DNA from 2 places in the Mycoplana sp. MJR14 genome. Region 2 is predicted to be linked to the other one. Evidence: riboswitches for the same ligand, from Rfam matches in the RefSeq annotation. Region 2 holds a riboswitch; the other holds the start of a gene.
The links. Region 2 has a riboswitch for thiamine pyrophosphate ahead of thiB (thiamine ABC transporter substrate binding subunit). Riboswitches for the same ligand answer to the same signal wherever they lie in the genome.
Positions count from the first base shown of each region.

Region 1: it holds a riboswitch for thiamine pyrophosphate, as region 2 does, so the genes downstream of both, P0086_RS11465 (ABC transporter permease) here and thiB (thiamine ABC transporter substrate binding subunit) in region 2, are expected to answer to the same signal.

Region 1 is NZ_JARGEO010000004.1:168,359-172,599, reverse strand. Features, by position in the region: gene P0086_RS11475 (hydroxyethylthiazole kinase) at 1-135, opposite strand, end outside; gene P0086_RS11470 (ABC transporter substrate-binding protein) at 141-1,085, opposite strand; gene P0086_RS11465 (ABC transporter permease) at 1,082-1,867, opposite strand; TPP riboswitch at 2,016-2,119, opposite strand; gene P0086_RS11460 (MFS transporter) at 2,148-3,572, opposite strand; gene P0086_RS11455 (NAD-glutamate dehydrogenase) at 3,723-4,241, opposite strand, start outside.
Region 2 is NZ_JARGEO010000004.1:395,666-399,906, reverse strand. Features, by position in the region: gene P0086_RS12445 (ABC-F family ATP-binding cassette domain-containing protein) at 1-1,708, opposite strand, end outside; gene P0086_RS12440 (thiamine diphosphokinase) at 1,712-2,371, opposite strand; TPP riboswitch at 2,467-2,580, shown strand; gene thiB (thiamine ABC transporter substrate binding subunit) at 2,667-3,641, shown strand; gene thiP (thiamine/thiamine pyrophosphate ABC transporter permease) at 3,704-4,241, shown strand, end outside.

The sequences.
Region 1 (4,241 bases), 230 kb from region 2:
GCCGCCGACGACGGTGATGCCGTCGGCGGTGAATTTCTGCACCACCGTGTTCATCAGGCAGTGGACTCGCGGCCGCAGCCGGCGCACGCGGGCGAGCACATCGGCCGCCGTCTGCGGTGTCGGATATGCCCCCATCGGCATCACCGGATCTCGACGGCGACGTCGTCGACGGCCGGCGCCGCCTCGATCAGGCCGCTGTCCTTCATGAAGGCGCCGAACCGCTCGTAGCGTCCGCGGTCGAGCGCGGCCGGCCGCTTGGCGAAACGCGGCAGCGTGTCGGTGAAGGCCTGGCGGTTCAGCGCGTCGTCGAGATCCGGATAGGCCTTGACGAAGAGCCGCCAGGCCTCGTCCGGATGGTTGGTGATGAACACTGACGCCGTCTCCACGGCGGCGAGGAAGCGCGGCAGGCGGTCGTCGGCCGCAAGTTCCCGGTGGGTCACGAAGACCAGCTCGTCATAGACCGGCACGCCGTGCTCCTCGGGAAAGAAGGAGCGGCCCTCGTGGCCTTCCAGCCGCATCTGCGTCAGCTCGAAATTGCGAAAGCCGCCGAGGGTGGCGTCCACCTTGCCGCCGATCAGCGAGGGCGACAGCGAGAAATTGACGTTGACCAGTTCGACGTCGCCCTTGGCAAGACCTTCCGAGGCGAGCATGCGCCCGAGCATCGCATCCTCGAAGCCGGAAACGGAAAAGCCGACCTTCTTGCCCTTCAGGTCCTTCAGGCTCCGGATCGGGCCGTCGGCGAGCACGGTGACCGTGTTCAGCGGCGTTTCCACCAGCGTGCCGAAGCGGACGAGCGGCAGGCCCGCGGCATGGTCGAGATAGAGGTTGGGCTGGTAGTGCACGCCCACATCGGCCTGCCGGGCCGAGACGAGCCGCGGCACGGCGGAGGGATCGGCCGGCGGCACGAGTTCGACCTCGAGGCCCGCCTCGGCGAAGAGGCCGCGCTCGCGGGCGATCACCATCGGCGCGTGGTCGGGATTGACGAACCATTCGAGCAGCACCGTCAGCTTGTCGGCAGCGGATGCGGGGCCGGCGGCGACGCCTGCGATGAAGAGCGCCACGAGGAAGGAAAGCGTGCGGATCATGATGTGGGATGTCTCCTGCGCAAAAAAAGGAAGGACGGGGTTTCTGTTTCTTCGGCCCACGGGGTGAGCCCGGCGGTGAGCCGGTCGACGGCAAGCCGCAGAAGCACGGTCAGCGCCGCGAGGATCGCCATGGCGGCGAAGACGGTGGCGGTCTGCATGCGCGCGTTCGCCTGCACCATCACGAAGCCGAGGCCGGCCGAGGCGCCGACCCACTCGCCGACCACGGCGCCGAGCGGCGCCAGCGGCGCGGCGACCCTGAGGCCGGAGATGAGCCCCGGCAGCGCCAGCGGCACCCGGATCGCGACGAGCGCCTGCCAGTGCGTCGCCGGCGTGAGCGAGACGGCATCGAGGAGCACGCGGTCGGTGCGCCGCAGCCCGTCGGCAAAGGCGGATGCGACGGGAAAGAAGATGATGATCGTCGTCATCACCACCTTCGAGGCCATGCCGAAGCCGAACCAGAGGACGAGGATCGGCGCGAGCACGAAGACCGGCAGCGCCTGCAGGATCAGCACCATCGGCCAGACGAGCTGGCCGAGCCGCGGCAGCGCCGCGATCCCGAAGGCCGCCGCTGCCCCGAAGACGGCGCCGGACAGAAGGCCCGCGAGGATCTCCGCCAGGGTCACGAGGCTGTGCTCGAGGAAAAAGCCGGGCCGCTCCGCCAGGGCGGAAACCACGGCGGCGGGCGCGGGCAACAGATAGGGTGGGGGAGCGAAGAGCCGGACCGAGACCTGCCAGAAGGCGGCAAGACTTGCGATCGCCAGCCCCGCGTGAAGGGCGCGCATGGTCCTGTCAGGCGGCGGCAGTGCGTCCGTCGGAAGGCTTCTTTCCTGGCCTGTCTGTGGCCGGATGGTGTGCAGGCGTCATTGGTCGATCTCCAGAACTGTTTTCACGGAGATCCAGGTGAAGCGGAGAAGAGAAAGAGGCGCGTGCAGCGACGCGTATTTCCGTTCCTACGCCGGTATGACCCGGATCAGGTTCAAGGGTCCGGCTCACCGCCATCTCAGCACCGTTACGGTGCCCCCCTCGGAATGGAACGGAAACTGACGAAAATATCGGCCGATGTCAACGCCCGAAGGCGACCGGCGGCACCTTGGCGCTCCGGCCTGCCGGCTGGTCGGCCGGATAGGGCGTCGGCAGAAGCAGGATGAGGCCGACGACGAGGAACACCACCAGCGCGCCCATGCCGAGCGCCGCCGAGCCGGTGAGGCTCGTGACGATGCCGACGGAAAGGGGCGCTGCGAACGACGTCGCCCGGCCGGTCAGCGCGTAGAGGCCGAAATAGCGGCCTGCCTCCTCCGGCGCGACGCTCCTGGCGAGGTAGGAGCGGGCCGAGGCCTGCGCCGGGCCGAAGGCGATGCCGATGAACAGGCCGTAGACGATGTAGGCCTTCTCCGCCGCCGTGCCGAACAGGTCGCCGGAATCTTCGTCCGACAGCGGGATCAGGCCGAACAGCGTGTGCCCGGGCGCCGTCGAGACGATCCCGAGCGTGGCGAGGGTCAGGCAGACGAGGCTTGCGATCACCACCGTCTTGGAGCCGAGGCGGCTGTCGAGCCGGCTCGCCCAGTAGCAGCCGCCGATGGCCACGATGTTGAGGATGATGCCGTAAATCCCGAGCTCCATCGTCTGCCAGGCGAACATGCCGGCGGCGAAGGTACCGCCGAGCGCCAGCAGGCCGTTCACCCCGTCCTGGTAGACCATCCGGGCGACGAGGAAGCGCAGGATGCCGCGCCGCACCTTGAGTTCGCCGATCGTGTCGCCGATCGAGGCGAAGCCCGCGCGGACGGCTTGGCCGATCGCAAGGCCGCGGCCGCGATCCGGCGTGAACAGGAACATCGGCAGGATGAAGACGAGATACCAGATGGCCGAGATCGGCCCGGTGATGCGCGCATCCTCGCCCATCGCCGCGTTTAGCCCGAACAGCGGCGCGATGCCGAGTGGCGTCAGCCCGGTCTCGGGATTGGCGGCGAAGAACAGCACGACGGCGATCAGCAAAACCATGCCGCCGAGATAGCCGAGCCCCCAGGCGAGGTTCGAAACCCGTCCCGCCTCCTTGGGCGGCACCAGCGACGGCATCATCGAATCGTTGAAGACGATGGAGAATTCCGCCGCAACCGTGGCCAGCACCATCAGCGTCAGCGGCACAAGCAGGCTGGTTCCCGGCGCCGCATACCAGAGCATCCAGACCGACACGATCTGGATGACCGCGAGCGCCCCGATCCAGGGCTTGCGCCGGCCCGAGGCGTCGGCGATGGAGCCGAGCACCGGCGACAGGAGCGCAATCACGATGCCGGAAACCGTCAGCGTATAGCTCCAGGCCGCTTGGCCGGTGACCGGATCGGCGGCCATGCGCGAGACGAGATAGGGGCCGAAGACGAAGGTGGTGATCACCGTGAAGAACGGCTGCGCCGCCCAGTCGAACAGCATCCAGCCGAGGATGCCCCGCCGTCCCGTGGGGCGCCGTTCGCCCCCGTCATGCCCTGTCGTCATCGTTCCCCCGCCTGCGCGGCAATCGGTCTGCCGTGCGCCGTTCCGGCCATGCTGCCGGCTGTGCCGCACCTGGCGCCAGCCGGCTACCGATCACGGCCGCGCACGCCCGCAATCAGCAGGCGACCCGGGCCGCACCGGGCGGGGACTGTGTCACCTCGTCCTGCCGTGCGCAAGGTCGCTGACGACGCCGGCGGCCACGGAGATCTTGGCAAGCGTCGCCTCCCCCGCCTCCGACAGCGCGCCCAGCCGCCCGGTGACCGTCCCCAGCCTCTCCGCATCGGCCGCCTGCCAGGAGGCGAGCGGGTTCTTGTCGCCCTTGTGCCGATCGAGGATGGCGATCGTCAGCGCGCGGCGCGCATTGGAAATGTCGGAGAGGTTGCGCGACAGCGCCAGCGATTCGTAGAGGTCGGTCGTCGGCACCCGCCCCGCCGCCCCGAGGAGCGCGCCGATGTTCAGCGTGTCGCTGACGCCGGCATAGGTCTGCGCGGTGCGGATCAGGTTGTCTCCGGTCTGCGTCGCGATCAGCATGATCTCGGGCACGAAGCTCATGGCGCGCAGGTCGGTGATCTCGCGGGCCAGGCGCTCGGGAACGCCCTTGTCCTCGAAATAGAGCGCCTTGCGGCGCAGTTCCTCGCGCGCGGCATCCGGCAGGAGCGTCGACAGGTGCGG
Region 2 (4,241 bases):
TGGAAAACAGCATCGGATCGGCCATCTTCTCCTCGCGCCTGGCGATTTCGGACTGGATCTTCTCCATCTCCTTCGGCAGGCTTTCGAGCGCGAATTTCTGCTTGTAGGACAGCTTGCCCCGGCCCTTGTCGCTCGGCTTCTCCACCGGCACGCCGTCGCCGGACGTGGCCTTCTCCGCCTTCTCCGTCCTGCGCCGCTCTTCGATCGCGCCGCGCCGCTGTGCCAGCATGTCGGAATAGCCGCCGGCATACTCGATCCATCGCCCGTCCGGCGCCTCCGGATTGGCCGGGGCGATCGTCGAGGAGACGGTGCGGTCGAGAAAGTCGCGATCGTGACTGACCAGGATGACGGTGCCGGCAAAGCCGGCGACGATTTCCTGCAGGAGGTCCAGCGTCTCGATGTCCAGATCGTTGGTCGGCTCGTCGAGGATCAGGAGGTTGGTCGGCCGCGACAGGATGCGGGCCAGCATCAGCCGCGCGCGCTCGCCGCCGGAAAGATTGCGGATCGGGGTGCGGGCCTGCTCCGGCTGGAACAGGAATTCCTTCATGTAGCCCGTCACGTGCCGCTGCTCGCCGTTGACGATCAGGCTTTCGCCGCGCCCGTCGGTGAGGTAGTGCGCCAGCGTATCGTCGGGGTTCAGATCCTCGCGGCGCTGGTCGAGCGTGGCGATCTCCAGGTTGGTGCCGAGCTTGACGGTGCCGCTGTCGGGCGCGAGCTGTCCGGTCAGGATCTTCAGAAGCGTCGTCTTGCCGGCGCCGTTCGGGCCGACGAGGCCGATGCAGTCGCCGCGGTGCACCCGGATCGAGAAGGGGGCCACGATCGCGCGCTCGCCATAGCTCTTGGTGACCTTGTCGGCCTCGATCACCAGCTTGCCGGACTCCTGCGCCTCGGACGCGCTCGCCTGCACCGTCCCCTGCGGCCCCTTGTGGCCGCGGTGGCGCGACCGCATGGCCTGCAGCTCGCCGAGGCGGCGCATGTTGCGCTTGCGCCGCGCCGTCACGCCGTAGCGCAGCCAGTGCTCCTCGCGCTGGATGGCCTTGCCGAGCTTGTGCTGCTCCAGCTCTTCCGCCTCCAGCACCTCGTCCCGCCAGGCCTCGAAATGGGCAAAGCCGCGATCCAGCCGGCGCGAGGTGCCGCGGTCGAGCCAGACCGTGGCATTGGAGACCTTCTCCAGGAACCGGCGGTCGTGCGAAATGACGACGAGCGCCGAGCGGCTCCGCGTCAGCTCGTCTTCCAGCCATTCGATGGTCGGCAGGTCGAGATGGTTGGTCGGCTCGTCGAGCAGAAGGATGTCCGGCTCCGGCGCCAGCACCCGCGCCAGCGCCGCCCGCCGCGCCTCGCCGCCCGACAGCGTGCCGGGATCCTCCGCGCCGGTCAGGCCGAGATGCGACAGGAGATAGGTGACGCGATAGGGATCGTCGCCCGGGCCGAGCCCGGCCTCCGCATAGGCGGCGACCGTGTCAAAGCCTTCGAAATCCGGGGCCTGCTCGAGATAGCGGACGGTCGCCGAGGGATGGCGGAACACCTCGCCGGACTGCGCCTCGACCATGCCTGCGGCGATCTTCAGGAGCGTCGACTTGCCGGAGCCGTTGCGGCCGACCAGGCAGATGCGATCCCCCGGCTCCACCTGCAGGTTGGCGCCGGCGAGCAGCGGTGTGCCGCCGAAGCTCAGGAAGATGTCGTCGAGTTTCAGAATGGGCGGTGCCAAGCGTCAGGCTCCTGAAAGATCATAGGGACGGGCGAGCACGACGGCCCGCCCGGCGGCAAGGGTGAAGGTGACCGGTCCCAGCGCGACGTTGGAAACCGTGCGCGCGGAGCCGAACGGCAGGTCGAACGCGGTCAAGGGGTACCGGACGTTTTCGATCGACAGGCCGGACAGCGCCGACAGGCCGAGGACCGAGAACAGGCTGCTGTCCGGCAGGTCGATCGTGGTGCGGCCGGCAAGCAGGGGCGATGCCTCCTCGAGGCCGGAGGTCAGCGTGACGTCGAGCCCGCTCTCCTGCAACGCCACCGCCTGGAGCAGGTGCGCCAGCGCATGGTCGCTGCGATCGCCGCCCAGCGCACCGGCGAGGATCAGCCGTCGCGCCCCGCGCTCCAGCGCTGCCGCGACGGCGATCTCGCCGTCGGTCGCATTCTTCGCGGCCGGATAGGGCTCCTGCGGCACGTGCGCCCAGAGCGCCAGGTCCTCCGGTGATGCGGAATCGAAGTCGCCGACCCAGACCTCCGGCGTGACCCCGAGCGTCGCGGCGTGGCGCATGCCGCCGTCGGCGGCGATGAAGCGGGCGCCGGCGATCGCCGCCCTGAACCGCGCGGTCGGTTCGAGCGTTCCTCCGAGAAGGACGACAAAGAGCTGGTCGGCGGCGTTCGTCATGGGCACACCGTCTAGCGCATGTCGCCTGCGAATGGAAACGCCTTTCCGCGACGCCAACCCGCTTGCAAGCCGGCCCGGGCCGGACTAATGCTTGCCTTGCTCTAACGGGGTGCCCGACCATCGCAGGATGGACCGGGCTGAGAGGCCGAGGCCAACCCGAAGAACCTGATCCGGTTTGTACCGGCGGAGGGATTAGACGGCACATTCGGCGCCCTATTCCCGTTTTTGGATTTATAAGGAGGCACCGATGCGCAAGACGCTACTATCCGCCCTGGCACTACTTTCCGCAGCGACCATGACAGTGGCCATGACCCTGCCCGCACAAGCGGCGGACAAGACGCTGACCATCTACACCTATGAAAGCTTCATCGCCGAATGGGGCCCCGGCGCCAAGGTGGCGGCCGCCTTCGAGGAGACCTGCGACTGCAAGGTCGAATGGGTGGGCGTCGCCGACGGCGTCGAGCTATTGACGCGCCTGAAGCTGGAGGGCGAGGGAACCAAGGCCGATATCGTCCTCGGCCTCGACACCAATCTCATCGCCGAAGCCAAGGCGACCGGCCTGTTCGTTCCCCATGAGCTCGCCCCGAAGGACGTGACGGTCCCGGGCGGGTTCTCGGACGACACCTTCCTTCCCTACGACTACGGCCATTTCGCCGTCGTCTACGACACCGAAACGCTGAAGAACCCGCCCAAAAGCCTGAAGGAACTGGTGGAGGGCGATCCCGACGAGAAGATCGTCATCGAGGATCCGCGCACCTCGACGCCGGGCCTCGGCCTGCTGCTCTGGGTCAGGTCCGTCTATGGCGACAAGGCCGGGGAGGCCTGGGCGAAACTGAAAGACCGCGTCCTGACCGTGACCCCCGGCTGGTCGGAGGCCTACGGGCTCTTCACCAAGGGCGAGGCGCCGATGGTGCTCTCCTACACCACCTCCCCCGCCTACCACATGGTGGCCGAAAACACCGAGCGCTACCAGGCGGCCGCCTTTTCCGAAGGCCACTACGTGCAGATCGAGGTTGCCGGCATGACCAGGGCCGCCGACTATCCCGAACTGGCCCGGACGTTCCTCTCCTTCATGACCGGCCCGCAGTTCCAGTCGATCATTCCGGAGACGAACTGGATGATGCCGGCCGCCGCAACCGGAACGCCGCTGCCGGCAGCCTTCGACCGGCTGGTCAAGCCGGAGCACACCTTCCTTTTTTCCGCCGACGAGGTCGCGGCGAACCGCAAGGCCTGGATCGACGAGTGGCTCTCGGCCATGAGCGCGAAATAGGCGCCGCATTGCCGGCGGAGACGTCTGGCGGCACGGGCGAAGCCTGCTGACGGGGCAGAGGAATGTACACGACGAGCGAAGCATCAGCGATCGTCAGGGCCGGCGGCATCGTGCTGACCTCGATCCTGCTGTTTGCCGGTCTGTCGACGATCACCCTCATCTTCCATGCCGAAGGCGGCGCCGGCGGTGCGCTGTTCGACGCCTACCTCTTCGGCGTTGCCCGCTTCACGCTGCTGCAGGCGGGCCTTTCCACCCTACTTTCGGTGGCGCTCGCGATCCCCGTCGCCCGCGCGCTCGCGCGGCGGCGGGACTTTCCCCTGCGCAGCTGGATCGTCCGACTGTCGGCGCTGCCGCTCGGCCTGCCGGCGCTCGTGGCGACGCTCGGCATCGTCGAGGTCTGGGGGCGCCGCGGGGTCGTCAACCAGGCGCTGGCCGCGCTCGGCCTCGACAATCCCGTCAGCATCTACGGTCTCATCGGCATCCTGATCGCCCACGTCTTCTTCAACCTGCCGCTCGCCGCCAGGCTGCTGATGGCGGGGCTGGAACGCATTCCAGCCGAATACTGGCTGACCTCTGCCAATCTCGGTATGGGATCCGGCG